Regions from separate parts of the Idiomarina sp. PL1-037 genome, predicted to be linked through region 2. Evidence: riboswitches for the same ligand, from Rfam matches in the RefSeq annotation. Region 2 holds a riboswitch; the other holds the start of a gene.
What was found. A riboswitch is a leader RNA that binds a small molecule or an ion and turns the genes downstream of it on or off. The one in region 2 is predicted to bind thiamine pyrophosphate.
Positions count from the first base shown of each region.

Region 1: linked by a shared signal. The riboswitch ahead of U0358_RS12145 (TonB-dependent receptor) and the one ahead of thiC (phosphomethylpyrimidine synthase ThiC) in region 2 are both predicted to bind thiamine pyrophosphate.

Region 1 covers NZ_CP139873.1:2,579,685-2,594,967, forward strand. Annotated here, with positions in the region: gene U0358_RS12120 (DUF3185 family protein) at 1-80, shown strand, start outside; gene U0358_RS12125 (MFS transporter) at 95-1,420, opposite strand; gene U0358_RS12130 (phosphotransferase) at 1,436-2,179, opposite strand; gene pnuC (nicotinamide riboside transporter PnuC) at 2,176-2,802, opposite strand; gene U0358_RS12140 (YkoF family thiamine/hydroxymethylpyrimidine-binding protein) at 2,795-3,052, opposite strand; gene U0358_RS12145 (TonB-dependent receptor) at 3,064-5,196, opposite strand; TPP riboswitch at 5,250-5,348, opposite strand; gene fre (NAD(P)H-flavin reductase) at 5,399-6,100, opposite strand; gene ubiD (4-hydroxy-3-polyprenylbenzoate decarboxylase) at 6,101-7,573, opposite strand; gene rho (transcription termination factor Rho) at 7,581-8,849, opposite strand; gene trxA (thioredoxin TrxA) at 9,099-9,425, opposite strand; gene rhlB (ATP-dependent RNA helicase RhlB) at 9,517-10,797, shown strand; gene U0358_RS12175 (Ppx/GppA phosphatase family protein) at 10,799-11,725, shown strand; gene hemB (porphobilinogen synthase) at 11,722-12,729, opposite strand; gene U0358_RS12185 (sensor domain-containing diguanylate cyclase) at 12,747-14,525, opposite strand; gene U0358_RS12190 (TatD family hydrolase) at 14,518-15,283, opposite strand, start outside.
Region 2 covers NZ_CP139873.1:1,293,088-1,308,370, forward strand. Annotated here, with positions in the region: gene U0358_RS05990 (cation efflux transmembrane domain-containing protein) at 1-567, opposite strand, end outside; gene U0358_RS05995 (CTP synthase) at 727-2,364, shown strand; gene eno (phosphopyruvate hydratase) at 2,404-3,696, shown strand; gene U0358_RS06005 (hypothetical protein) at 3,650-4,327, shown strand; gene thiH (2-iminoacetate synthase ThiH) at 4,278-5,420, opposite strand; gene U0358_RS06015 (thiazole synthase) at 5,417-6,187, opposite strand; gene thiS (sulfur carrier protein ThiS) at 6,190-6,390, opposite strand; gene U0358_RS06025 (HesA/MoeB/ThiF family protein) at 6,374-7,132, opposite strand; gene thiE (thiamine phosphate synthase) at 7,122-8,636, opposite strand; gene thiC (phosphomethylpyrimidine synthase ThiC) at 8,636-10,342, opposite strand; TPP riboswitch at 10,426-10,544, opposite strand; gene U0358_RS06040 (SCO family protein) at 10,585-11,229, opposite strand; gene U0358_RS06045 (formylglycine-generating enzyme family protein) at 11,222-11,974, opposite strand; gene U0358_RS06050 (multicopper oxidase domain-containing protein) at 11,985-13,142, opposite strand; gene U0358_RS06055 (c-type cytochrome) at 13,176-13,568, opposite strand; gene U0358_RS06060 (4-helix bundle domain-containing protein) at 13,704-14,498, opposite strand; gene U0358_RS06065 (Fe2+-dependent dioxygenase) at 14,587-15,243, shown strand; gene U0358_RS06070 (hypothetical protein) at 15,260-15,283, opposite strand, start outside.

The sequences.
Region 1 (15,283 bases), 1.3 Mb from region 2:
CTGACAACACCATTTGGTATTTAATTGGTGGTGTTGCCGCAGTCATTGTTGGTCTTTACGCGGTTATTCGTGGAAAATAACCTGGTAAACGTGGTTAGCCAGACGTATTACCTGATACGTCTGGCAATCTTAAAGCTGTGAAAGTCGCTAGTACGCCAATAGCTCCTAGTACCCATAAAACAGCAGCAACGCCATAAGCAGCATCGACCCACCCCAGTAACAAACCAGCTAAAAGTACAACTCCCATCACTGTATTAGACACCGCGGTAAGTTGCGCCCGATTATCTTGCGTTGCCATATCAACCAGATAGGTTTTCCTGCCAACTCGTGCTCCATGATGCGCAACCGCCGAACTGAATAAAAGTAATGCCGCGATCCACTGCGCGCCCAAGGCTCCCGGTATCCAGTAGTAAAGCGCCAGCGCAACGGATATGACCAGAGTCGACATAACGGAAGCTGCTGCCATCACATGGTGACTGGCCGAATCGGACCAACGACCCCAAAAGCGCCCAGCCAATAAGCCGGCAAGTCCACTCGCAAGCATTAAACTGCCCAGGCTGGTCAGTTCAGACTCACCTTCACGCTGAATTAAAACCACAATATATGGAATAGCAAAAGCGGCGGCGACCAGTAATGCCCGTGAAATGACAAAGTGTCCAAACTGACTATCCTGCCACAGCAAAGACATCGATTTGAGCGCTTCGGTCAGCGCGTTACCGCCACCCTCGGTTGCACCGGCAACCTCAGGAATGCCCGCATAAAGTAAAGCCGCAGCAAACCAAAGCACAACACCGGCCCCCAGTAGCCCAACAAATAGCGAGCGCTGACCTTCCATATCAGGTGCAAATATAATAATCATTGCGCTTAGCAGCGTGAGTAATCCGGCAGCAGAAGCCGCGACACCGGACATTCGCCCACGGCGAGTTTTAGACACCGTTTTGCCGGTCACATCTTTATTCGCGACAGAACAGATGCCCCGCGACAAACTGAATATTGCCAGTAAAACAACCACGGACCAGCCCAGTGCAGATCCATCTAAAGTTGCTACCGCAAACAGCATAGCCAACAACGAGACGGCCTGACCAATACTGCCAGCAACCCAGAACCATTTACGTACCGGTTGCTCTCGTAGCTTTTGAGCAACGAAAAGTTGCGGCAATAAAGCCAGAGACTCCCGTAAAGGCACTAAAGCACTAATAAACATTGCCGGGGCACCTAACGAGCTCAACATCCACGGCAACACAAGGCGCGCACTGACTAAGCTATCACCCAGTTTAGTCAAAGTTAACGATAACAACATCAAAACGAATGAACGCGGTTGCTCTTTACAGGCGGACTCAGGAATATCTTTACAGACGCGAGCGTCTTCGTCTTCAGCTAAGTAGCCGTAAACGCGTTCAGTCAATTTTTTATCAGTCATGGCAATGTGTTCGCTTTAAGAAAAGTGTCGAAATAGATGCTGCCATACTTTATTCAGCCATTCCACAAACTCACACCATTGTGCCAAACGTTGCCGGTCAATTTGATAATGGGCTACTCTTTCGTACTCGGCTATTAAGCGAACGGCCACATCGTCACTGAGTTCGTTCACAACAATTGCACTGGCAATATCAAACAAGGGGTGACCAATACCCGCGTACTCCCAGTCAATAACCCGGACAGGCTCAGTCATTAAAATATGATTCATCGATAAATCGTTATGGCATAACACCGGATAACTGAGCCAGTCTTCTAACAAGGGTTGCATCGGTGCCAATTTTTGGCTCATTTGCCCGGCAACTGCCGAATTGACCGAACGCAGCTGTTGCAAATAATGCTCTACCCGCTCAGTCATAGACCAGGCCGGGATATCGACTCGTGTATTGTGGATTTTTGACAGTGTTTCAGCCAGTACGGTGGCTTTACTCAAAGGCGACAGCGTCATTTGCTGTAAAGACGGAGCCTGATAGTAAGGTTGTAAAAGCCAGCCTTGCTCAACATCGTAATCAAAAACGTCGGGGGCAAGAGTCTGCTGCGCCAGCTCTTTTTGTATGGATACTTCAAGTTCACGATCAACCGCGAACACCTGTTCATAGCGCCAACGTTTTAATACATAATCTTCAGTCTTTGTGCGCAACCATAACGTTTGGTTGGACTGCCCTGAAGCCAGCTCCTGTATTTCGCGGGGCCGACGAATCACCCCGCTTCACTCGCAGATTTCAGCGAAATGTCATGACGCCAACGCCACATGGCATAAATTACCAGTATCAGATAAACCACAAACAGCAAGGCAGTGGCAACAAAGCCTTTGCTGGCGTATAAATAAACGTAAACACTGTCTATAACCAGCCAGTACCACCAGGTTTCATACGCTTTTTTGGTAACCAGCCAGGTGGCCAGCAAACTGAATACAGTGGTGTAAGTATCGAGCCATACCGCGTCTGCGTCGGTATAAGTCGAAAGTAAATAAGCAATAGCTGCAGCCAGAGGAACCAGCCACGCCCATTGCAGCAGGTGCCAGCGAAGCGGGTATTTGGCGCCATCAGGACTCTCTTTTGCAGCGCTTTGCTGACGCTGCCATTGCCACCAGCCATAGCCGGCTAACGCAATGTAGATTGTTTGCAGCAAAGACTCCATATACAACTTACCTTGCCAGAACAAGACAGCGTAAATAGTACAGCTAACCGCCGCCGCAGCCCAGCACCACTGGCGCTGATGCGCCGCCAGCACTAAATATCCCAAAGCCATGACTAAAGCCGTCAGCTCCCAAGGGGAGCTGACCATCAACTGCTCAAGCCAGGACTCGAGCAAAGATTCAGACATTATCCGGCCTTAGGTCTTTATTAATAAACTTACAAACCAGAACATTTGAAGGGACATTCTGAAAAAGCAGCTCCATTTCGTCACTCAGAATCCGCATAACATCCTGCATTTCACCAAAAATTTGCGTACTCATGGTATTGGTCAGCACCGTTAGTTCTGAATGCTGATTCAAACGCGAAATGAAGTCTGTAATCGTATCCAGATAATTTTCAGCCAGTGGATACAGTGACATTTCTACTGAGATTTGCATACTTATCCCCTTTAAAACGATTTACTCACAGTGATACCAAAACGACGTGGCTCACCGTATTGAACGTAAGTTTCTTCATTTTCATAACCAGTTCTGGGGTCGTTGGCAAAGTAAAAACCTCGAACCTCGTAGTCTTCATCCGTTAAATTACGCCCCCACACGCTAAAGTGCCAATCCTGGTAATGATAGTTTAGCGCAAGCTGCAGCACTGCCATGCTGTCCGCTTTCTGGTTATGCGAGTCGGAGAAGTAGAACTCGTCTTTCGCATCGGCCTGAATCACCCACTGGAAGTTTTCGCCCAACCAGCCCTCGAAGCCAATATTCAACTGGTAATTAGGCGCTTGCGCTTGCTCCCGCCCGGTCATATCGGTGCCATCTTCAGTGACAAAGCCTTCAATTTCGGTTTGTAACCAACTGGCCGAAGAAAAAATCGCCAACCAGTCCGTAAACTGATTACGAATTTCCGCTTCCAGACCATAGCCTGTGCCTTCAGCGGCGTTCTCAATATAACCAACGAAAGACTGATTGCGATTAACCCAACTCTTTAACTGAACGTCGTCTCGCCAGTGATAGAATGCACTTACTCTCGATGTTAGCAGTCCATCTGCACTCCTCCCTTTTACACCAAACTCGGTACTCCAGAGGACTTCAGGAGAATAGGTTGAGCGGTCTAATAAATAATTTTCTACTTCTTCCAGCCCCTGATCTTTGGCCTTACCTAAAGCTTCGCCGTTAACGCCGCCAGCTTTGTAACCGCGTGCGAGTGTCGCGTACAGATAACTGTCGTCAGACGCCTGGTAACGAACACTGAAATTACCTCCCACCATGGTATCTTCAGGCTCCGCAGTAATACCACGACTGTCGAGGTATTCGTTGTCATAACGCTCTACCCGCAAGCCAGTGATGGTACTAACGCGGTCACTCCAATGCTGAGTCAACTCACCGTAGATAGCCGCATTTTTACTGTCATAGTCGCTGTTGAAAATACTTGGCTGGCCTAAATCCCAGTTAAAATAGTCGCGCGTCAGTTGTACCGACTTATCGTAATAGTACAAACCTAAAACCCATTCGCTATCAACACCAAACAGATTTTCGGGTTCGTCGGATACCCAGCGAACTTCCGCGGTTTTGTCGTCACGGTCGCGGAGGTACGCGTCAAAAGCCGAGTATTCCCAGCCCGGTGCGATACCTTTATAAGTCCAGTCTTCGTCGTAAGCGTAGCCGGTGTCTGCATCCAGGTAGTTAACAGACATTTCCAGACGGCTATTGTCAAAACCCAGGTAACTGAGCTGCAGGCGCAACGCCTGACTTTCTAAACGATCATAACCCGGCTCGTCGGACAAAGTTTCGCGAGTATTGTCGAGACTAAACGCATCGTAGCCATTGTCGACATCGTTATAATGCAGAACCGTTTGCAGCAGCCAGTCTTTACTGAGCTCGGTATCCAATTTGAAGCGCGCAGTCAGTTCATCTCGCTGTCCCGTGTCGTCGCGTTCAAGGTAGGTGTTTTCAATGTAGCCGTCTTGCTGAAACTGACTGACCGAGAAACGCGCATTACCTAATGCCCCTAGGCTACCGCCCATAGCCAGGCCGCCCATCGCTTCGGAATAGTTGCCTGCTGATAACTGAAACTGGCCATTAAAATCGCTGCTCGGTGCGGTGCTGTCCAGAAGCAATAAACCCGCCATAGCGTTTACACCAAAGCGTCCACTTTGCGGACCGCGAAAAACTTCCACCTGATTAATATCAAACAAAGACGCAGCACTGCCTAAACCACTGTAGTCAATACCATCTATTAGCAAGCCCACAGAAGGAGTGACCGGATCAACAAACTGAGAGCGTTCGCCAATACCACGAATTTGAATAAAGCGAGCGGTAGAAGTACCACCAGAAAAATTCACGTTCGCAAAGCTGTTCAGCGTGTCTTGTAAATGCTGCGAGTGACGCTGTTGCATCGCATCTTCATCAATAATTGAAACACTACTGGTGGTTTCGTTTAAGGTGCGGCGATGAAAGTCACCACTCACTTCAATAATCTCGATGTCTTTTGTATCTTGTGTGTCTTCTGCTGCAAAGGCAAAAGCGGGAACGCTGGATAACGCAGCGGCGATGCTGGCTGCTAAATATGAATTGATTATTTTCATGGATCATTTCCTCAAAACAACAGAGTCAGAAACGATCCGGTAAGGCTGTAATTAGACGGGTTTTCTACCATCCCTACGCCAGTATTAACCGGATCAGGTTTTAAGGGTTCGCTAATGCATCTCAGCCGTTGCCGGCACCCCTTGGTAAAGCGGCGTCAGTATAACGCAGCTTGTTAGTTAAACAAATTTACTTTCAGTGCAATTAAATAAAGGACAGAGCGTCGCCGTAAAGGTTTTCTAACGGTACGTCTTTAGCGACAAAATCGTCGCGAATAACGCGTATCATTTCAAAGCGGCCAGCCATATAAATTTCACATTCAGGCAGACTTTGCTCACGAGCCATAACCGCGTGATGCACCAAACCTATAGAATAAGCCCAGTTGTTATCCGCGTCTTCGACGACCGGGTGGTAATCAAAGTGCTCGTACTGACCTGCTAAGCGTTCCAGTTCGTCATGCAAATACAGATCGCTTAAGCTTTTTGCACCCCAGTAAAGTGTCAGAGGCCGCTCTGGCGACAAACGTAAATGTTGCTGCAAGATAGAATAGGTGTAAGAGAAACCGGTGCCACCAGCAATTAACACTGCCGGCTTAGTGTTTTCCTGACGGTAAAAAGCCACACCATCTGGCGCGTCAATTTCTAATTCCCCATCGGCACGCACTTTATCCAACACTTCCATTGCATAGCTGTTGTCCGGCGTGGCGCCTATGTGAAGTAACCACTCACTTTTTATGGACGGGCACGACGCAATACTAAAAGGCCGCTTATCGCGTTCGCCCATCATCACCATAAGGTACTGGCCTGCTTTAAACTCAACCGGTTGCGGCAGTTGCAAACGCACTTCCCACACAGCATCGGCCAACTGGCGCGAAATTTCAGCTTTACAGGTCATTTGTTGACTCATTCACGACTCCATAATGTTCAGTTCGTCCCACAGCTCGTCAACACGCTGTTTTACCTCGTCGCTCATGACTATTGGCTCGCCCCACTCACGGTCAGTTTCACCCGGCCATTTATTGGTGGCGTCCATTCCCATCTTCGAGCCCAGTCCGGAAACCGGTGAAGCGAAATCGAGATAATCTATAGGCGTATTTTCGACCAGGGTCGTATCGCGTGCCGGATCCATCCGGGTTGTCATAGCCCAGATAACATCTTTCCAGTCACGCGCATTCACGTCGTCGTCGCACACAATTACGAATTTGGTGTACATAAACTGACGTAAGAAAGACCAGACACCCATCATCACGCGCTTCGCATGACCCGGGTACTGCTTCTTCATAGTGACTACGGCCAAACGGTACGAACAGCCTTCCGGTGGCAAATAAAAATCGACAATTTCAGGGAATTGTTTTTGCAGTAACGGAATAAACACTTCATTTAAAGCAACGCCCAGCACGGCAGGTTCGTCCGGTGGACGCCCGGTATAGGTGCTGTGGTAAATCGGATCTTTACGATGGGTAACATGAGTCACGGTAAACACCGGAAACTCATCCACTTCGTTGTAGTAGCCGGTATGATCGCCATAAGGGCCTTCCGGCGCCATTTCGCCCGGCTCTATATAACCTTCCAGAATAATTTCAGCGTGCGCCGGTACTTGTAAATCATTACTGAGGCACTGTGTTACTTCGGTTTTGCTGTCGCGCAACAATCCGGCAAAGGCGTATTCCGACAAGCTATCGGGCACCGGTGTTACCGCGCCCAAAATAGTTGCAGGATCAGCACCCAAAGCAACTGACACCGGGAACTTTTCGCCCGGATGCTGCTGGCACCACTCCTGGAAATCCAGTGCGCCACCGCGATGCGACAACCAGCGCATAATGAGCTTATTCGGACCCAGGAGTTGCTGGCGATAAATACCTAAGTTCTGGCGTTCTTTATGCGGACCACGAGTGACCGTAAGCCCCCAGGTAACCAACGGTGCAACGTCGCCCGGCCAGCAATGCTGAATCGGCAACTTTGTTAAGTCAACGTCATCGCCGCTCATAACCACTTGCTGACATGGCGCCTTTTTAATGCTTTTTGGCGACATGCTCAGCACTTTTTTGTACTTAGGCAGTAAATTCAACGCGTCGCGAAAGCCTTTAGGAGGCTCCGGCTCTTTTAAAAAGGCCAGCAATTTCCCCACATCCCGTAAGGCGGTCACCGACTCCTGACCCATACCTAAAGCCACCCGGTCTGGGGTGCCGAATAAATTAGCTAAAACCGGCATATCATGGCCTTTCACGTTTTCAAACAATAAGGCCGGACCTTGTGCTTTTAACGTACGGTCTGATATTTCAGTAATTTCGAGGTAGGGGTCTATTTCTTGTTGGATACGTTTCAGTTCACCGCGCTCCTCGAGGAGCGCGATGAAATCACGCAGATCTTGATATTTCATACGCCACTTAACTGTTGCGTTGACGTTTCATCGATTCGAAGAATTCGTCATTGGTTTTGGTCATCTGCAAACGGTCAATCAAAAATTCCATGGCCTCAACTTCGCCCATGGGATGCATGATTTTACGCAGGATCCACATTTTTTGCAGCTCGTCCGGCGTGGTCAGCAACTCTTCACGACGCGTACCTGAACGGTTGAAATCAATTGCAGGGAACACACGGCGTTCGGCCAACTTACGGTTCAGGTGCAGCTCCATGTTGCCGGTACCTTTAAACTCTTCGTAGATGACTTCATCCATTTTCGAGCCGGTATCAATAAGCGCGGTTGCAATAATGGTTAAACTACCACCTTCTTCTACATTACGCGCAGCACCAAAGAAACGCTTAGGTTTGTGCAATGCGTTGGCATCCACACCACCGGTTAAGACTTTTCCGGAGCTTGGAATAACGGTGTTATAAGCACGGGCTAAACGAGTAATGGAGTCGAGCAAAATCACCACGTCTTTCTTATGCTCAACCAGACGTTTGGCTTTTTCGATAACCATTTCCGCTACCTGAACGTGGCGGCTGGCTGGTTCATCAAAGGTGGAAGCAACGACTTCACCATGCACCAGACGGTGCATTTCGGTGACTTCTTCCGGACGCTCATCAATCAATAGTACAATCAGTTCTGCATCGGGATGATTCGCTGCAATAGAAGTCGCTATATTCTGCAGCAATAAGGTTTTACCCGCTTTAGGTGGCGCGACAATAAGACCACGTTGACCTTTACCAATTGGCGCTGATAAATCCAATACTCGTGCAGTGATATCTTCTTTGCTGCCATTACCGCGCTCTAAATGAAAACGCTCTTCCGCGTGTAGCGGCGTTAAGTTTTCAAATAAGATTTTATTGCGGGAGTTTTCAGGCTTGTCGAAGTTCACTTCACGAATTTTCAGCAGGGCAAAATAACGTTCGCTGTCTTTCGGTGGGCGAATTTTCCCGCCAATTGTGTCACCCGTACGCAGGTTAAAGCGACGAATCTGACTTGGCGAGACGTATATATCGTCTGGTCCAGCCAGGTAGGAAGAGTCGGCTGAACGCAAGAAGCCAAAGCCATCCTGCAAAATTTCCAGCACACCGCCGCCGTGAATGTCTTCACCACTTTTAGCATGCGCTTTTAAAATAGCGAAAATGATGTCTTGCTTGCGCAAGCGGGCCATATTTTCAAGACCCATTGAGTCCGCGAGCTGAACTAGCTCGTTTACGGGTTTATCTTTAAGTTCTGTTAGATTCATAGGAGGGTTTTCGAGTTATCGATTGAACACAAAGCCTTTTTTAATTTGACTCTAGAAAGTAAAACAATTGGAACTTTCGGAATTCGCGAAGTGCGAAACCAGAAACAGACGTTTCATTTAAAAACAGGCTAACCGGTGGAGTTGGTGAACCCGAATGAACAGTTAATGAGCAGAAGTTATCACCAAAAAAGCGATTCGTCCAGTTTTCTCAACAAAAACGGCGCTTAACACGCCGTTTTTTGACAATCATTAAATGTGCTGGTCTAAAAACTCAGTCAGTTGAGCACGTGATAATGCGCCCACTTTCGTTCCGACAACTTCGCCGCCTTTAAACAACAGTAACGTTGGAATGCCACGAATATTGTATTTAGGTGGGGTTTGTTCATTGTGGTCGACGTTCAGCTTACCAATAACTAATTTATCAGCGTACTCGCTGGCAATGTCATCAAGAATAGGTGCTACCATTTTACATGGCCCACACCACTCAGCCCAAAAGTCGACTAATACGGGTTTATCGGAATTTATGACATCAGCATCAAAACTGTCATCACTTAGCTGAACTATTACGTCACTCATGGTACTCTCCGCTACTTTCTTCGCGTGGAAATATTAGAATAGTATTATTTCTGTTTTTGAATACAAGCGCAAACTGATATGCTTATAACTTATGACTAAAAAACATCTTACAGAAACTCGCTTTGCTGATTTGGCGCTTCACCCCAAAATCCAGCAAGCAATATCCAGTGCCGGATTTGAGTATTGTACTCCAATTCAGGCGTTAAGTCTGCCCGTTGCTCTGTCTAACCGCGATGTTGCTGGTCAGGCTCAGACAGGTACAGGCAAAACCTTGGCATTTCTGCTGGCTACTTTCAACCGCTTAATGCAGAACGAATCGTCCGAAAAAACCGAATCGGGCCCACGCGCACTGATTATGGCACCGACTCGGGAACTCGCTATTCAAATAGCGCACGATGCTAATGCCCTTATTGAGCATTGCGGCTTGAAAATGGGCGTGATTTACGGCGGCGAAGGCTACGAAGGTCAAAAAGAACAACTAGCGGCACAACCAGACATACTGGTCGGTACCACTGGTCGCCTTATCGACTTTTATAAGCAGGGTCTATTCAGTCTTAAAGACATTGAAGTTGTGGTGCTGGACGAAGCCGACCGCATGTTCGATCTTGGCTTTATTGATGACATTCGCTATTTATTGCAAAAAATGCCGGATCCATCCAAGCGGCTGAATCTGCTGTTCTCTGCAACATTGTCTTATCGTGTGCAGGAACTGGCTTACGAGCATATGAATGCACCGACTAAACTCGAAGTGGAGCCGTTACAAAAAACGGCGACAAGGGTAACTGAAGAACTGTTTTATCCTTCTAAGCCAGAAAAGTTTCCGCTATTACTTACGCTGATTGAGGAAGACTGGCCGGATAAAGCCATTGTTTTCGCCAACACCAAGCACGGTTGCGAAAAGGTACACGGCTGGTTAGTCGCAAACGAACACCGCGCAGGTCTGTTAACTGGCGATGTTCCGCAGAAAAAGCGCTTACGCATTCTGGAAGACTTCGCCGAAGGAAAGCTCGACTTTCTAGTCGCTACCGATGTCGCCGCACGTGGCCTGCATATTCCTGAAGTGACTCATGTGTATAACTTCGACTTACCGGATGACTGCGAAGATTATGTTCACCGTATAGGCCGCACAGGTCGTGCAGGAGCGAGTGGCGCCGCAATAAGCCTGGCGTGTGAAGAGTACGTATACAATTTACCGGCTATTGAAGACTACATTGGTCACACCATTCCGGTCACCAAATACGATGGCGATGCTCTGCTGTCTGATTTGCGACGTCCACGTCCAATTCAGCGCCGTCGTCGCCATAACTCAGGCGGAGGAGGCAAGGGCAAACCTCGCGGCCGTCGCTCAGGGCCTCCGCGCAACGCGTCGTAATATGCCAGCCAAAAAGCGCAAACTTGCTGCCATCGACATGGGATCCAACAGTTTCCACCTGTTGATGGCAGAAGTTTCAATGACGGGCTTCTTTCCTAAGCCCCGGATTCTCTCCCAGCGTAAACAGAAAGTTCGTCTAGCCGACGGCTTGGGCGACAATGACAGCATAGACGACGCTGCCATTTCCCGTGCCATAGATTGTCTTACTCTGTTTGCCAAAGAGCTGAAACGCTTCCAGCCCTTTGCAGTAAAAGCGGTAGCAACTGCAGCGCTGCGCAAAGCCAGTAATCAGAAAGAACTTCTTGCGCGCTTTGAGTCGACATTAGGCTTCCCTATTGAAGTTATTACCGGCGAGCGTGAAGCTGAATTCATTTATGCGGGAGTTTGTAGTGCGTCGCAATGCCGGGATAACGTTCTGGTTATTGATATTGGCGGTGCAAGTACAGAGGTTGTCGCCGGTAATGGAACCCAGGCTAATGTGCTTAACAGTCTGGATATGGGCTGTGTAGTGTTTCAAAACCGTTTCTTTAAAGATGGACAAATTACCCCGGATAACGTAGAGCTAGCTATTCAGGCCGCTACGAAGCTTATTACGCCCTACGCCGCTGATTATAAGCAACATGGTTGGCTGCGGGTTCTTGGCGCATCAGGTACTTTTCGTGCACTTACCGAAATAGCGGCGGCGGAAAAACAGCCAGGGCTTAGTCAAAGCTGGTTAAGTGAACTGATTCAGCGTTGTATCCGGCAGGGGCAAATTGAGCGTCTGAATTTTGCCGGATTACGTGATGACCGCCGCGCTGTTCTAATGGGCGGAATCACCATACTTTTGGCTGTGCTGAAGGTACTTAGTGTGAGCGATTTTGAAGTGACTTCCGGCGCGTTACGCGAGGGTTTACTCGCGCAACTTGCCAATGAAATTACGGCTTAGCGTTTATTCGTTGTAAGACGTTCAGCTACCGATTTTGCAAAATACGTTAAAATACCGTCAGCACCGGCTCGTTTGAAACCCAGCAAACTTTCTTCAATAACGTCCTGACCCAGCCAGCCATTTTTAATGGCAGCCTGGAGCATGGCGTATTCACCACTGACCTGGTACGCAAAAGTCGGCACGCCAAAAGTGTCTTTTGCACGGCGTACAATGTCCAAATAAGGCATGCCCGGCTTCACCATCACCATGTCAGCGCCTTCCTGTATATCCAGTCCAATTTCCTGCAGGGCTTCGTCTGAATTAGCCGGGTCCATCTGATAGGTCTTTTTGTCAGCCCCTTTCAGGTTTCCGGCAGAGCCGACCGCGTCGCGGAATGGGCCGTAAAACGCGCTGGCATATTTAGCCGAATACGCCATAATTTGAGTGTTGATAAAGCCTTCAGCTTCCAGTGCTGAACGAATAGCGCCAATGCGCCCGTCCATCATGTCCGACGGAGCTACAACATCTACTCCGGCTCGCGCGTGAGACACAGCCTGCTTTACCAAAACCTCAGTGGTAACGTCATTGATCACGTAACCGCTGCCATCAAGAATGCCGTCTTGCCCGTGAGTTGTAAAAGGATCCAAAGCCACATCGGTCATTACGCCTAGCTCCGGAAACTTGGCTTTTATGGCTTTGACCGCACGCTGAGCCAGACCGTTATCATCATAAGCCGCTTCAGCCATCTCCGACTTAGCCGAAGCAGGCGTTACCGGGAATAAGGCAACCATAGGAATACCGAATTCAACCAACTGAGCGCATTCTTGCAACAACAGATCGATACTCACACGGTCAACGCCAGGCATTGAACTGACCTGCTCACGCTGGTTCTCACCTTCGAGAACAAACATAGGGTAAATTAAATCGTCCACGCTCAACTGGTTTTCTGCCACCAGCCGCCGGCTAAAATCGTGGCGGCGTAAACGTCTTAGGCGTCTGCCCGGAAAAGCACCTTGATTTGTCATTCTTCACTCCTGATGGGTTACTGCACCGCTAATCTGTCGCGGCCTTTATGTTTGGCGGCATATAGCGCATCGTCTGCGGCTTTAAAAATTTCATCCACATTATCAAAAATACGCACGCTAGTGGAGATCACACCAATACTCAGCGTAATCTTAAGCAAGCCGGCATCGGTTTTAAACTCGGTATTACGAACCTTTTCCAGCAACTGACTGGCAAAAGTTTCCGCCTCCTGAATGTCGGTTTCCGGCAAGATAATGGCAAACTCTTCACCACCATAACGACAGACAATATCCGCGGCTCGCTTAGCGTGTTGCTGCATTAATTTTGCCAGCTGTTGCAAAATCTGGTCTCCGGCAAGGTGACCATAGGTATCGTTCACGGGTTTAAAGTGGTCGACGTCAATCATTAATAACGCAAGCGGTAACTCGCGCCGCAGTGTGCGCCGCAGCTCACGTTCCAGGTGCTGCTGAAAATAACGGCGGTTATGCAAGCCAGTCAAAGGATCTTCGATGCTCTTCTGCTCCAGTTCAGTATTAACCTCCTGAAGTTCGCGTAAGGCAATTTGTAGCTCAAAAGTGCGTTCATCGACACTCTCTTCCAGCTCGCGGTTATGACGTTGCTCAGCCTGTAGGCGCTCTTTACGTTGTTCGCTGTAGCGTACGGCCAGAACCCAGGAGAGCAGCAAAATTTCAATGCCTGACCCTATCATAATGGCATGACGCTGAATAAACATGCTGTCGATAATTCCAAGATAACCCAACGAGTTAGCGACCACAGAAATTAGCAAACTGCACCAGGCAAGTGTGAAGATACGCGCATATAAAAAGCCCTTACGCCAAAGATACACGCCAACCAGCAGCAAAAATAGACAACCAGGAATAGCCAGGCTCAGCAGGATGTGAATACTGACCCGATAACTGGCGAAAATAGCAATTAATAGGCTGACGGCTGAGAGGAAGGCCATCACCATTAGCCCGCGACCCCAGGTGTATCGGTAACGTTTTAGTTCGAGGAGCTGATAAGCAAAAAAGGCAGCGGTTAGAAAGGTGAGACTGCCAAATATTGGAATTCCTTTATCCTGTAAATACAGGGAGTTAGGCCATAAGTAATGAAAGCCAAGCCCCTCTAATGACAACATCAAGCCGGCAAAAAATAGCGTGTAAAGCGAATACACACCAAATTCAGGCTCGCGCGACGCAATAAAACCGAAAAGGTTATAAACCGCCATACAAAGCAGTACACCAAAGTAAATTCCTTCAGCAATACGACGGTTCATTTGCGTCTCAAAAAAATCAGCTTCGGTACGTACAGCGATAGGCAGGCGCATTGAGCTTTGCGTATTAGTTTTAATATAAATTTCACCGCCGATGTCGGTGGGTAAAGGAACCGCAAATTCTGACGTTGGTATTGGACGCTCATTGAACGGCAAAGTGTCACCCATCCGATAAGTTCTTAGCCCCTCCGGGCTCATGATATAAACGGTCAGTTCATCGAGCAAAGGGTAGGCAATATGCAAAATACGGTCATAAGGTTTAGCATCGAGTTTAAAACGAAACCAATATTCATCACTGGTGTAACCAAAGGATGCCCGGTCTGTATCGAGTTTGCGCCAATCAGTTGAAGGTAAGTTTTTTGCGGTTTCTAAGTCCAGATTTTGCTGGCTGTTAGTGTATTCAATTGCCAGCTCTGACTGGCTTTCGGGAAGTATTTGCGCCACAGCAGCGGATGCAGAAAAAAGCAGAGCCACGAGAGCCAAAAATAGCCACTGCAATGCACTTACTCCGGAAGCTTTAGTCACTGTTCTCTCCCAGCCCGAAAAACCGTTCCGTATTCGCATAGGTCAGCTCGGCTAAATGCTGTACCGACACCTCAAGATAGTTGGCCAGAGCCTCCCCAACTACCGGCAAAAGCGCAGGCTCATTCATTTTAGGTCGCGGCTTCAGCCCCCGCGGTAATAAAAACGGCGCATCCGTTTCAAGTACCAGCCTGTTCAGAGGCAGGTAAGGCAAAGCTGACACCAGTTCTTGGTTACGTCGCTCATCACACACCCAGCCGGTAATGCCAAACCAATGGCCTCGCTCAGCATAACGGTTCAGCGCTTCGGCGCCACCGGTAAAGCAGTGAGTTAAGCAGGGCGTTGAGTCATCACAATACTGGTTTAACAGCTCTATTTGGCGGTCAATTGCATCGCGTTCGTGCAAATACAGTGGAAGATTTAACTCATTAGCCAGCTCAATTTGAGCAACGAATACCTTTTCCTGTGCATCGCGGGGAGAAAAATTCCGGTTAAAATCCAGACCGCATTCACCAATAGCGACAACACAGGGCTGTCCGGCCAATTCCCGTAACTGTTTTTTGTAATTCGCTGACACCTCGCCGGCGTCGTGAGGGTGAATACCCACGGTCATCAGCAACTTGTCAGGAAACTGCTGGCACAATTTAACGGCTTGCTCCGCCTCTTCAATAGAGGTTGATATAATCAACTGCTTTTGCACATTAGCCTGCTCGGCACGAGCCATCACTCCGTCCAGATCGCTCAACAACCGTTTGTTGGTT
Region 2 (15,283 bases):
TATTGCAGAGCGCAGTACAATTAAAGCGATGACAGTGGCGATAACTAAGTCCGGCCAGGCCATATTAAGTTTAGCTACCAGCAGAGCTGAGAGAATAACACCGCCGTTCATTATCATGTCGTTGCGCGAGCATATCCAGCTGGCACGAATGTTAATATCGCCATTGCGCGAGCTGTAGAGCAAAGCAAAACAAGCGATATTAACGGAAAGAGCGAGCAGGGCAACCCACAGCATTATGTTGGCGTTAGGCTGGCTACCAAAAATTAAACGTTGTGATACATCTGCCAAAACCACAAGTGCCAGCACGGTTTGCAATGTGCCGTTAAGAATGGCGGCGTTAGCTTTGTATTTTATGGCTTTACCTACGGCGTACAGACTTACTGCGTAAACCAGAGTATCGGCCAGCATATCCAGTGAATCGGCAATCAGGCCGCTGGACTCAGCTATCCAGCCTGCTACAAACTCCACCAGAAACATCACTCCGTTAAGAACCAGTACGGCCCATAATAATTTCCTTTGTGTTTTGTCGATGTGTTGTTGTGCGGTGGTACCACAGCAGGATGACATAAAGTAACTCCGGATAGGTTTTAGCTGGCGCTATACTAGCAAAAGTGCTTTGCTGGAGACAGGTGGCGTGCTTTTTATTTGTTGTTAGGGGCGTCTTTCGGTATACTACTTTCCCGTCTGAATGCAATCCCAAATTTGACCTGACCAACTAGGTATCACATGGCGACAAACTATATTTTCGTAACCGGCGGAGTTGTATCCTCGCTGGGTAAAGGCATTGCTGCAGCCTCCCTGGCGGCAATTCTTGAAGCACGGGGCCTTAACGTAACTATCATGAAGCTGGACCCCTACATTAACGTAGATCCGGGTACCATGAGTCCAATTCAGCACGGTGAAGTTTTTGTCACCGTAGACGGAGCTGAAACCGATCTTGACCTTGGTCACTACGAGCGTTTTATCCGCACCCGTATGACCAGCAGCAACAACTTTACCACCGGCCGTGTCTATGAAGACATTATACGCCGTGAGCGTAAAGGTGAGTTTTTAGGAGCGACCATTCAGGTCATTCCTCATATTACCAACGAAATTAAGCGTCGTGTTATTGAAGGCAGTAAAGGCTTCGATATTGCCATTATTGAAATTGGCGGCACGGTGGGTGACATTGAGTCACAACCTTTCCTTGAAGCCATTCGTCAATTGGGCACGGAAATTGGTCGTGACCACACCTTATTTATGCACCTGACCCTGGTGCCATTCTTAGGCGCTGCGGGTGAGGTGAAAACTAAGCCAACACAGCACTCAGTGAAAGAGCTGCGTTCTATTGGTATTCAACCCGATATATTGATATGCCGTTCAGATCGTTCATTACCGGCAACTGAGCGCTCGAAAATTGCGTTGTTTACCAACGTAGAAGAGCGCGCGGTTATTGGTCTGCGCGACGTTGACAGTATTTACAAAATACCTTCTATGTTAAAGGCTCAGAGCCTGGACGATATAGTAACCAAGCGTTTCCGTCTGGACTGTCCTGAAGCCGACTTGCATGAGTGGGAAGAGGTTCTCTATCAGGAGTCGAATCCGAACGGTGAAGTCACAGTTGGTTTTGTCGGTAAATACGTTGAACTTCCGGACGCTTACAAGTCAGTTAACGAAGCCTTGGCGCACGCTGGTCTTAAGAATCGTTTAACGGTGAACATTCGTTACATAGACTCGCAAGATTTAGAAACCAAAGGCACCTCAAAGCTCGAAGACGTGGACGCTATTTTGGTTCCCGGTGGCTTCGGTGGTCGTGGTATTGAAGGCAAATTAATTGCAGCGAAATACGCTCGTGAGAACAATGTTCCGTATTTGGGCATTTGTTTAGGTATGCAAGTCGCAATGATTGAATTCGCTCGTAATGTGGCCGGTTTAGCTGGCGCTAACAGCACGGAATTTGATGAAAATTGTAGTGATCCGGTAGTGGGACTTATCACCGAATGGATGGACGCCAGCGGCCAGAAAGAATTGCGTGATAAGCATTCTGATCTGGGTGGCACCATGCGCCTTGGCTCACAAGAATGTCATTTAGAAAAGGGCTCTAAAGCGCTGAAAATGTACGGTAAAGAGACCATTGAAGAACGCCACCGTCATCGTTACGAAGTGAACAACCATTATGTAGAGGCACTGGAGAAAGCTGGTTTAAAAATTACCGGTTACTCGCATGACAAACAGTTGGTCGAGATTCTGGAAAACCCGAAACATCGCTGGTTTGTGGCAGTACAGTTCCACCCGGAATTCACTTCAACGCCGCGTGACGGGCACCCGTTATTTAAAGGCTTTATAGAAGCTGCTGGTGAATTTCATAAAGAGCGTTTGGGTTAATAACCCGGCTAATGATTAAGCATTAAACAGGATTTAAGCATGAGTAAGATTGTTAAAGTTGTTGGTCGTGAAATTATGGATTCCCGTGGTAACCCGACGGTTGAAGCCGACGTTTACCTGGAGTCTGGCCACATGGGCCGTGCTGCAGCACCAAGTGGCGCATCAACCGGTTCACGTGAAGCTCTGGAGTTACGCGACGGTGATAAATCGCGTTACTTAGGTAAAGGTGTTGAAACGGCGGTTGCCAATATTAATGGTGCTATTGCTGAAAGCTTAAATGGTATTGATGCGATTAACCAGGAAGCTGTCGACAACATTATGCTAAAGCTCGACGGTACCGATAATAAAGAAAAGCTGGGTGCTAACGCCATTCTGGCTGTGTCTCTGGCGGTGGCGAAAGCGGCGGCTTTGAGTAAAGGCATCGAGCTTTACGAACACATTGCTAACCTGAATAACACCAGCGGTAAATACAGCATGCCACTGCCAATGATGAACATCTTAAACGGCGGTGAACATGCAGATAACAACGTGGATATTCAGGAGTTCATGATCCAGCCGGTCGGCGCTGAAAGCTTCAAAGAAGGCCTGCGCATGGGCGCTGAAGTATTCCATGCTCTGAAAAAGGTTCTGCAGAAGCGTGGCTTAAGCACCGCGGTTGGTGACGAAGGTGGTTTTGCACCAAACTTGGCGTCGAACGAAGAAGCTTTGCAAGTTATTGTGGAAGCGGTGGAAAACGCGGGCTACAAAATGGGCAGCGACATTACGCTGGCTTTGGATTGCGCAGCATCTGAATTCTACCGTGATGGTAAATACGAATTGTCTGGTGAAGGGAAATCGTTTACCGCCGAAGAGTTTGCTGACTATCTGGCAGAGCTTTGCGACCGTTACCCCATTATTTCTATCGAAGACGGCCTGGACGAAAGCGACTGGGATGGCTGGAAAGTCTTAACTGAAAAGCTGGGCAGCAAAGTTCAGTTGGTTGGCGATGACCTGTTTGTGACCAATACACGTATTCTGAAAGAGGGCATCGACAAGTCGATTGCCAATTCAATTTTGATTAAATTTAATCAGATTGGTAGCCTGACAGAAACCTTAGCAGCCATCGCGATGGCGCGTGAAGCAGGTTACTCGGCGGTTATTTCTCACCGTTCGGGTGAAACCGAAGACGCTACTATTGCGGATTTGGCAGTAGGCACCGCAGCGGGTCAGATAAAAACCGGCTCACTGTGTCGCTCTGACCGGGTTGCTAAGTACAACCAATTATTGCGTATAGAGGGCGATTTGAATGGCCAAGCGCCTTACCGCGGACGACAGGAAGTCAACGCTGGCTAACCAACAGGCGGACATTTTTCAGCCGCTGGCACAGCAGGGCGATTTTGCCGAGCTGTGCTCAGCGCTGTATGAACGCGAATTACCGCAACTGGCACAAGTTAATGATATGCCGGTTGCGGCTTTGCAACGCCGTTTAGCGAGTCTTCCGCACTATATTCGTCACGCTGCGCATGGTTGTCTCAATGCAGTGCAGTATTCGCCGTTAAAGCTGGATGTTCAGAACGCCAGCTGGCAAGCTCCTCAGCCAACAAAAGTTCCTTCAGCCGGTATATCTGCCGAAGGGCAGAGCCAATGGTTTGCTAAACATGCCGCTTTGGGTCTGGTGGTTCCGGTTCGTTATCAAACTCCTGAATTTACGACCATTATGCTGGACAGTATCGATCGCGTTGATCAGGAAAAAAAGCGCCTGCATCTCAACTACCGTGGTTGGTTTGATTTTACCGGACAGGGTGAACACAGCCAGGACGCCTTACTGAAACCCAACAAACGCATTATGACCGCGGCTAGCTGTGGGCATCAGTGGAATCATAAAGGGCGCATTAACCCACGCACCTTAACGCTGCGTGAGTTGTTACTGGTGGCTACTCTGGACTGGAAAAAGTTTCAGGTGGCATTGCGGATAGCTCGTTAAGCCAGTCCTGCCATACCGGTTGTAATCCTTTCGCTTTTATTGCCTGCGCCACCTCACTTACTGGCCTGTTGTCGTCTATCGAAAACTGCTCGAGCTCTTGCTGCTCGTTGGCGTAACCGCCGGGCTGAGTTTTTGATTCCGCACTAACCGAAGTCACACCTAAACGGAATAACCCATCACGAAGCGCTTGTTGTTCGCGCGTGGAAAGGCTGAGTTCTACATCCGGGAACCGCAATCGGTACGCGCAAATTAACTGAACCAGTTGTTTATCAGAAATTGTCTTTGCGTTATCGACACCTCCGGCACAGGGACGCAGCCGTGGAAATGACAGCGAGTAGCGACTGCGCCAGTAACGTCGCCGCAGATAATCCAGATGCAGAGCGGTAAAGGTGCTGTCGACACGCCAGTCCTCCAGTCCAATCAATGAGCCCAGGCCAATTTTATCGATACCGGATTCGCCCAGGCGGTCGGGTGTTTCAAGCCGCCAGCGGAAATCACGTTTTTTCCCTTTTAAGTGGTGTTTAGCATACGTAGCGGCCTGATAAGTTTCCTGATACACCATAACCGCGTCCAGACCCAGCGTTCGTAATTCAGCGTACTCATGGGTAGCCAATGGTTGTACTTCAAACATGACATAGCTGAAATAGGGCTTGATAATAGGCAGCGCCTGACGGAAATAATCAATACCTACCTTGGTTTCATGCTCGCCAGTCACTATCAGCAGGGTGTCAAAACCTTTGGCTTTTATGGCCTGACATTCCTGCTCGATTTCAGCTGGCGACAGGGTTTTGCGTTTTAAGCGGTTACTCATAGAAAAGCCGCAGTAGCTGCAATCGTTTGCACACAGGTTCGATAAATACAGCGGGATAAACAGGTGCAGGGTATTACCAAAGCGTTGCCGGGTCAGTTGCTGCGAGCGCTCTGCCATAAGGGGCAGATAAGGTTCTGCCGCCGGCGACAGTAACGCCATGAAATCACCGGTATTCAGATGTTGCTTGCTTAAAGCGGTTTCAACGTCAGCCGCGTTTTTGCTGTAAAGCTGCAGGCGGGTATCATCCCAGCTGGTTTGCTCCCAGACAGTGTAAAAGCTCATAACGACTCCAGAAATTCAGTTAAAGGACTGGACGCTGTCGCTTTTAACGAAGCACTCTGATTTACCCCCGCTTCAAAGGCCTGGCGCCCGACAATAACGGCATCGCGAAAGGCTTTTGACATAGCGATAGGGTCATTCGCAGTAGCTATCGCGGTATTGACCAATACGGCGTCTGCTCCCATTTCCATGGCTTCCACGGCGTGGCTTGGCGCACCAATGCCGGCATCGACAATGACCGGTACCGATGCCTGTTCAATGATAATCCGCAGAAAATCCCGTGTTAACAGGCCCTGGTTTGAGCCTATGGGGGCGCCTAACGGCATAACTGCCGCGCAGCCAACTTCCTCTAAGCGTTTGCACAATACCGGATCAGCACCGCAGTAGGGCAATACTGTAAAACCCTCTTTAACCAAAGCTTCAGCGGCTTTTAGGGTTTCTATCGGGTCCGGTAGCAAATAGTTGGGGTCGGGGTGTATTTCCAGTTTAAGCCAATGGGTACCTAAAGCTTCACGGGCAAGGCGGGCGGCAAAAATCGCGTCCTGTGCGGTTTTTGCACCGGAGGTATTGGGTAGTAGCTGTAAACCTAAATTTTGTATAGGCGTGACAATGTCGTCAGTGGGGCGTTCGAGTTCAACGCGCTTTAACGCCAGCGTCACTAACTCGCTACCGGATGCAGCCAGAGACTTCTGCATAATGTCCGCGCTGCTGTATTTGCCCGAACCTATGAGTAAGCGGGAATGAAAATCACAATCGGCTATTCTCAGCATGGTTAACCTCCGGCAACGGCCTGAACAAGGGTGATAGTATCGTTGTCTTTAAGCTCAGTCTGTTGCCATTGTTCGCGGTGTATAATCTGTCCGTTCATGGCGACGGCAACGGCCGAGGTATCAATATTCTGAGCAGACAATAGCTGCGATAAATTGGTTTTTTCAGTGATATCAAGATGTTTGTCATTAACTTGAATGCGCATTTTTACCTCCGCATACAGGGCACGAAGCGGCCCGGGGTAAAGAGAGTTGTTGCCAGTTTTGCGATAAGCCGTTGAAGGTGTGCAGGTAACCCCAGTTAAGTTCATGCCCGGTAAAATAATTAATTGCCTGTAGTGCCTGACTAGCCCCCATAATGCCGACAACAGGGCCTGCAATGCCGGCATTATTGCAGTTCAGAGGTTCAGTAACATTGTCGGGATAGAGGCACTGATAACAGCCGTGTGGTTGCTCCGGGTTAAGCGCAATGAGTTGTCCATTAAAAGCTCGTGCGGCTGCAGAAACTAGCGGCGTATTCAGTCGGTAGCAGCTGTGGTTGATCAGGTATCGGGTCTCGCGATTGTCGGTGCAGTCCAGGACTAAATCAGCTTGCTCAACGAGCGCGTTCAGGTTGCCTTTACAGGCTTGCTCTTCAATTGCGGTTATACGAACGTCCGGGTTTAACCGTGACAAGGAATGACCAGCTTGCCGCGCCTTGGGCAAACCAATATCATCGCTGGAATAGAGTGTTTGGCGCTGTAGGTTGCTGAGACTAATGGTGTCATGATCGACCAGTGTGATTTGCCCAACGCCCGATGACGCCAGATACTGACTCGCTGGGCAACCAAGACCGCCCAAACCAATAATTAAAACATGGCTTTTGAGCAAACGCTGTTGTCCAACTTCGCCTATTTCTTTCATCAGAAGGTTACTGCTGTAGCGCAGAAGTTGCTCGTTATTTAGCATGAGCGACCTCCATTTTTGGCGTAGTCTCAACTTCAGCTTCCATTTCCCTCTGTAGCTGACAAACAGCCTGCTCGACGTCGCTTGCAGCAGTAATCGCGCTAACAACCGCTATGCCGTTAACGCCGGTAGCTTTCACGGCAGCTACGCGTTCTAAAGAAATGCCACCAATAGCGACTGTCGGTAGCTTCGTTGGCGCTAATAACGCTGCATAACGGTGTAATCGCTGCAGCCCTTGCGGTTTAGAGGGCATAGCCTTGGTCTGAGTTGGGAAGATATGACCTAACGCGATGTAAGAGGGCTTATAGGCGTTGGCGATCAATAACTCGGTGTAGCTGTGAGTGGAAATGCCCAGTCGTAAACCTGCTTGCTGAATAGCGTTAAGGTTAGCTTCGGTTAAGTCTTCCTGACCTAAATGCACGCCATAAGCGTTGTGTTCAATAGCGAGTTGCCAGTGGTCATTAATGAACAGCTGTGCCGAATATTGCTTCGCCAGCTGAATACTTTTTTTAATAGCGGTTTCTAGCTGCGGGTCATCTACATCTTTAATACGCAGTTGCAGTGTCTTGATGCCCAGTTTTAAGAGCTTTTCTATCCACTCATAAGAATCCACTACCGGATAGAGTCCGGGTTCCTGGTCTAGTCTGGGAAATTGAAGGTCAATACAGGGCAACTCCGGCGTTTTTATCTTTGGAAAGTGTTCAATTTGCTGTGGCCAGTGTGTATGAGTAACAGGACCGGGTCCGCGGCCTATACCTTTGGCTTGAAGTAAGCCTTGATGCACATAGGCATTAGCTACCGTAATGGCATCCTCAAATGGATAATCATGCGCTAATACCGCCGCAATAGCAGAAGACAAAGTACAACCTGTTCCGTGGCTGTGTTTTGTTTTCAACTTTTGCTGAATGTATTGAGTATGCTCTTCGGGGGTTAGGTAATGATCAGATATTTTCCCTGCATTACGAAAGTCAGTACCAGTGATAAGACTCTGAGTTAGTCCAGCATGAAAAAGTTGTTTTGCAGCGCGACACATTGAACTCTCATCGTTAACACTCAAGCCACTCAACCAACTGAGCTCTTCCAAATTCGGGGTAATAATATCAACCAGCGGGAATAACTCCTCGCAGTGTTCTGGTTTGAGTTCAGACAACTGATCCTGCTGAGTGCTGACAATCACTGGATCCCAGACCACGAAAGGCCGGGGAAGGGTATCAGGCCACTGTTTTAGAAAGTCAGCCACAGCCCGCAACTGTTGAACATTACTGAGCAAACCAATTTTTATCGCAGCAGGGGGCATGTCCTGTTGCAGGCATTCCAGCTGCTGAAGAATGGCGTCAGCAGCTAATGGGAACAATCCATTGGTTTCAACAGAGTTCTGAGCGGTCACTGTGGTTATGACACTGCAACCATGTACATTCAGACTGCGAAATGTGTGCAAGTCCGCCTGAATGCCTGCGCCACCGCCGCTGTCAGAGCCAGCGACAGTCCATACGACAGGTACCGACATTATTCTGCTCCTGCGGTCGCCGCATCTTTTACTTTTACATCAATGCGAGTGTCCGGATTGTATTGACGCACCTCATGAGAAATTTTCATGGAGCAGAACTTAGGACCGCACATAGAGCAGAACTGCGCAGTTTTGTTCGAATCCTGAGGCAGTGTTTCATCGTGATAGCTGCGAGCGGTAACCGGGTCCAACGCCAAATTAAATTGATCCTCCCAGCGGAATTCGAAGCGGGCTTTTGACATAGCGTCATCCCGGGCCTGAGCGCCTGGGTGCCCTTTGGCTAAATCGGCTGCATGAGCCGCTATTTTGTAGGCGATCATCCCTTGTTTGACATCTTCCTTGTTGGGAAGACCTAAGTGCTCTTTCGGGGTAACATAGCAGAGCATGGCACAGCCAAAGGCGCCGATCATCGCAGCACCAATACCTGAGGTAATGTGGTCGTAACCTGGTGCTATATCTGTGGTTAGCGGTCCTAAGGTATAAAACGGCGCACCGTGGCAGTGCTTTAATTGCTCATCCATGTTTTCCTGAATTTTATGCATAGGCACATGGCCGGGGCCTTCTATCATCACCTGTACATCGTACTCCCAGGCAATTTGAGTCAACTCGCCGAGTATTCTCAGCTCTGCGAACTGAGCCTCGTCGTTGGCGTCGGCTATGGAGCCGGGGCGTAAGCCGTCCCCCAAAGACAGTGATATGTCATATTTCGCACAAATTTTGCAGATGTCCCGGAAGTGTTGGTAAAGGAAGCTTTCCTGCTGATGCGCCATACACCATTTCGCCATAATCGAACCGCCACGGGAGACAATGCCGGTCACTCGTTTTGCGGTTAGCTTAATGAAGTCGTGCAGTACGCCGGCGTGAATCGTAAAATAGTCTACCCCTTGCTCAGCCTGTTCCAGCAGCACGTCTTTAAATACGGGCCAGCTCAGATCCTCAGCAATTCCATTGACGCGCTCTAATGCCTGGTAGATAGGCACCGTACCAATGGGGACCGGGCTATTTCGTAAGATCCATTCCCGGGTTTGGTGAATATTACGCCCGGTAGACAAGTCCATAACGGTATCAGCGCCCCAGCGCGTGGCCCATACCAGCTTTTCAACTTCTTCTTCAATAGACGAACTGACTGAGGAGTTACCAATGTTGGCGTTCACTTTGACTAAAAAGTTGCGGCCAATAATCATCGGTTCAGATTCGGGATGGTGGGTATTAACGGGAATAATCGCGCGTCCACTGGCGACTTCGTCGCGCACGAATTCCGGCGTTATGGGGTTTTCAAGGTGCTCTCTCCCCATATTCTCACGCAGTGCTATGAACTCCATTTCGGGCGTAACGATGCCGCGCCGGGCGTAGGCCAGTTGAGTAATACCGTGATTGTCTTCTTGGTTCTCGCTATGACGTTGCTTGATCCAGTTTTCACGAATTTTTCTCAAACCCTCGTTCACGTCAATTGCAGCTTCCGGGTCGCCGTAAATGCTGGAAGTATCATACACATCGACCGGATCGTTCGGTGGTAACTTCACACCCGGCGTGGGTTGGTGCAAAGTTTCGCTTAAATGAATGCGGCGAAAGGGTACCTGGATGTCTTTGTTACTGCCTGAAAGAAATTCACGGCTGGAATTAGGGTAATAATGCCCGGATAACGACGATAAAAAGGATTCAGCCTGTTGGCGGTTTAAACGGTTATTCGATGGTGCAGTCGACATAGCATTCTCTCATTTTGTTGATGTTAGAGATGCTTGTCAGGAGTGTTGAAAGGAACACCAGCGCAGAAACGACGGTTGTGTCATGCTGATGCTCTCTTGTTCCCTTCGCAGGTATTAGCCTGATCAGGTTCAACGGATCCCGCAATTGCGGTCTCAGCCGGTTACTTAATCAAGAAAGTAACCGGCACTCCGACAAGATTCCTTTTTAGTGGAACAAAATCTTAGAACGAATGCAACCGTCGTTAATCGTTAACCAGTTTGGCGACAACTTTAGCTGGCTTCTCCATCGGCTGGCTTAAACCTTCTATACGCTCAACAATAAGCCCTTGCTTATCGAGAATAGTGATCAAATTGCTGTGATCAAAATCACCGTCGGGACGCTGGCGATACCTCACGCCAAGTACTGTAGCTAAGGTTCTGATATCCTGCTCCGAACCGTTCAGAAACAGCCAGCTGTCGTTGTTAAGCTTGTATTGCTTGACGTAGTCAGCTAGCGCTTCGGGTGTATCGCGAGCGGTGTCAAAACTCACCATAACGAGCTTAACTTGCTGTTTAGTGTCTTCGTCCAGCTTGCTGTATAAGCGTTTTACATCATGGACCAAGACTGGGCAGGCGGTGGTGCAACTGCCATAAATCATGGAAAGAATAACCGGCTGGCCTTCAAGTTCTGAAAGCTTGAGTTCGCTATTCTTATGCGTGTTCCAGGTCGCATCTACCTGGTATACCGACTCGGAGTGAGAGACCTCTGCTGCGTTTATTGCTGTATGATTGCTGTGGTCGTTAGCTGTCTGATTCTTGTGCATATCGTGATGCGAATGATCCTGCGCAAGAGACTGGGCAGCAAAGATCAAAGAGGCCAGGGCGGTCAATTTTAGCAATTTATTCATGATCGTTCTCCAGGTCGTATGCGCAACGAAAACCCATAGTGCTGGTTGCACTTTGCGGGGCGTAATCACTGCGCGACTGATAACGGAAAAATGTGGCGTAATTGGCGTTACTAAAACTCGACATAAAGCGCGCTCCGTCGCCACATGAACCGGAGAGCAAATCGACGTCATCGCCGTTGGTTAGTAATAATTGATAGTCGTCTACCCATTCGTTGACACGGTCGTGCATGTGCATCAATTGGTCAGCATTTGGGTCGACAGTTTGTTGTTTCGCGCTGTGTGGCTGGCTGTACCAGGCAAACAAGTTGCGGGCATAGTCATCATCGCTGATGTTCTGCTGTTGCCGATATTTGACCGACGCATACTCCCACTCGTTAAGGTCGGGCAGGCGGCCACCTTGTGCGGAACAGTATTCGCGTGCGGCAAACCAGGAGACATAAGTGACGGGTTCGTTTTCTTTGCCTTCAGCAAATCCAGTATTATCATCCCAATGCTTCAGGTAATTTCCGTCATGGAATAGGGCAGCGATGTTGTCTCGCTGCCACTGCGGTTGTTCAATGACAAATTCCAGAAACTCTTGGTTAGTGACCGGAGTTGAGTCCAGCATGAAACTTTCCATCTCTATGCTGAGCCGCTCTTTGTCCAGTAATACCGGTGGCTTAAACGCACCGCCATTGATCAGAACTGGATCGGCAAGCACTAACGGTGACAATAAAACACCTGCAACTCCAAGCCACTTAACCATAAGTTTCCCCTTATTTCTCTTTGCGCGGACCGGCAATTAATGCGCCAGCTGCGCCACGCTCTGCATCAGCAAATTCGTGATCGACCAGCTTGTAGATGCCTTCTTCCGGAACAATAAACTCAATTGTCGCACTGTTACTGGCACCCAGCAGTACGGTTTGCATGCCGTACCATTCGTTACGCGGGTCACCTTCGTACCAGACGCGGTCGAAAATGGCACCAATAACGTGGAAGCTGGAAGTGCCCGACGGACCTGCGTTTAACACATGTAAGCGCACACGGTCACCTTCGTTCGCGCGTAAAGGGTTGTCGCTAAGTGCTGCAACATGGCCATTAAAGGTCACATGACTTGGTTGGCGGTCTAAAGCTGCACCGTGGTTATAGATGTAGTTACCTTCTGATGCCTCTTCCAGATAATGCTCTGATTGCACCAGAACGAATTCTTTATCAACGTCTTTGTCAGTTGGGTAGCCATCTTTAGGAGATACCACAACGGCGCCATACTGCCCCATAGCTGTGTGCATAAGTACGCTGGAAGTACCACAGTGATACATATAAGTCCCCGCGTAGTTGGCTATCCATTCGAACTCAATAGTTTCACCCGGAGAAATGGTACGCCATTTGTCTTCCGCTGCTACTGTGCCACTATGAAAGTCCATAGAGTGGGGCATTGGGTTAACGACAGGCTGGTTATTCTGATAACCGTTGGCTTGTACTTGCTGGAAAAATGGCGAACCATTTTTTACCGGCTTCGTGATAGTCACTTCTTCGTCAGAGCGGTTTTTCATTTTGAAAATGACACGGTCGCCTTCACGCACGTGTAATACGGGACCGGGTACTGAGCCACCGAATGTCCAGGCTGAATAGGTTACTCCCGGAGCAACTTCTATTTTCTGAGAGAACACATCCATGCGTACATCGTGAGTTTTGTTGCCTTCATAGTCGAGCTTGGCGATATTTGGAACCTGAGTAAGGTAGTCGCCAACAACCGCCGGGCCGCTGTAGTCTTCACGGTACACTTTAGCTTCTGGTAAGCCAAAGATTTTACCATCAATGACATATTCGCTGTCATGTTTAAGGCTGAGTTCTTCCGCATTAACCGGAGTTGATGCAGAGGCCATAGCGGCCAGAAGGGATGCACTGATAATTGATAAACTTAGAGTTTTCATAATGATTTTTCCTTTAACTGATAACAAATAGGTTTAACGCAAACTGGCAACGGCTTCGGCTGTGATAGTTTCACTGCCATCTGCAAGCTCGGTATTGATGTAGTTGACTAAGGTCGCGATATCGGCGTCTTTCAGATAACCCATGGGCGGCATAGCGCCGTTGTAGTTAGTTCCATTAACGGTGATAGCGCCTGACTTACCCTGAATTATGGTTTCGGCGATATAAGACGGTTTGTCCTTTAGGTTCGGGTTATTTGCCAGTGGTGGAAAAACACCTTGCATGCCCTTACCATTTGGCTGATGGCAAGCCTGACAATATTTTTTGTAAACGTTTTCGCCCTCGCTGGCATCGACTGCCTGGCTTACGAATAAACCCGCGAGTGACACGGCAATAAGTGATACTTTGCAAAGAGATTGAATGCTCATAACGACACCTTCGTCATTGACTTAAGATGCCTTTAGAATACTTCTTTAATGAGCTTTTACGAGTGAAATGAAGGGGTAACTCAGGCCTACTCCTTTATGTGTAAAAGAAGTAAGCCTAATGCAGGCTGGTGGGTATTAAATACTGCGTGCTTCCAGTTCGATACGAGAGGCAGCACCGTAAATTTTACTCGGGTCACCTTCGAATTTTCCTTCTGGAGTTGTGGTAGGCCAGAGGTTTTCAAGATTACCGATGACCTTGCGGGTTTCGCTAATGGCTTCTTCAGCTTTGCTTGCTTCTTTATCATTAATGCGGTTTAAACGTTCGAGCGCAATTTCTTTAAAGCCCATGGCGTCCTGATATTCGTGCACGTTAGCGACTTCGCCATTTTGAATGCCAATAGCGTATTCGTCGGCGGCTACCATTAGCATTGATGAAACACTCAGTATCACGTCTTTAGCTGACATGTCAGCAATAGGTTCATTAGCGCTGACAGAGTCCAGCAGAGTCTTGTAGTTGCTCATAACCGTGTCTTCATCTTTATCATTAATGACACTTTCCGCCAGGGTATTTAACGGTTCGGCAAATCCGGGTAAGCCGCGTGCTTCAAATGCCTCAGTGAGGCCACTGTAGAGCTCGTCACCCGGGTGTTTCATATGAGTTTTGGCCATTTCAATGTGACCTTGCTCGTAAAGTTTCATTCCCACCCATAAATGGCCGCGAATAAAACCCAACTGCGCCAGAAAAGCGGTGTCATTGGTGTTTAAATCAATTTCAGGGGCGGCCATTTCGCCTTCTGCCATAGGGGCTGCCATGAACATAGACGGTGCTGCGCCCGGTTGCGTCAGTGGCGCTGCTGTTACTTGTGATGCTGCTACGGTGGTGGCCAGAACACTGCCAACGCCAAGCCAAACTTTTTTCTTTTCAAACATATAAAGACCTTAGTATGCTTTTTTGAGAGAGTTAACTCATGTATATTTGCAGAAATGATAACTATTCGCAAGTTAGAAGTGTGGAAGCATGATATTACAAATTAGCAACGCCGTTGATACAGACACAGTAAAGAGTATTGTTGCGGGTCTTGATGCCGGGCAGTTTCGCGATGGCAAAAAAACCGCAGGCTGGGCAGCGAAAGATGTAAAAAATAACCAGCAACTGTCGGGTAAAAAGTCTGAGGCGGCTACTCAGGTGTTGCTGGACAGGCTTCAGCAAAATGCTCTGGTGCAATCGGTTATGCGGCCAAAGCAGGTCGCGCGGGTGACTATAAACCGATATCAGCAGGGAGAGTACTATGGTACCCACATGGATGATTCCTTAATGAACGGTGTAAGAACCGATATTTCTTTTACGCTGGGTTTGTCACCATTATCGGATTTTGAAGGCGGGGAGCTGGTTATTGAGGATGCCAGTGGCGAGCGGAGCTGGCGACTGGGGCAGGGAGATATTCTCATGTATCCGAGTCATTACCTACATCGGGTTAATCCGGTTACTAAAGGTTCGAGGCTGGCAATGATAGGCTGGGTGCAAAGCTTAATTAAGCAGCCTAATTACAGAGAGTTACTCTTTGATATAGAGCAATCGTTGAAAGCTGAATTTGATGCAAACGGTAAGTCTGAAAACTTTGATCGCCTAACCAAAGTGTTTCATAACCTGTTAAGAGAATGGGCTGATGTATAATACTTAGCTATGTATATTAATCTTCAGGAACGTTGTAAGC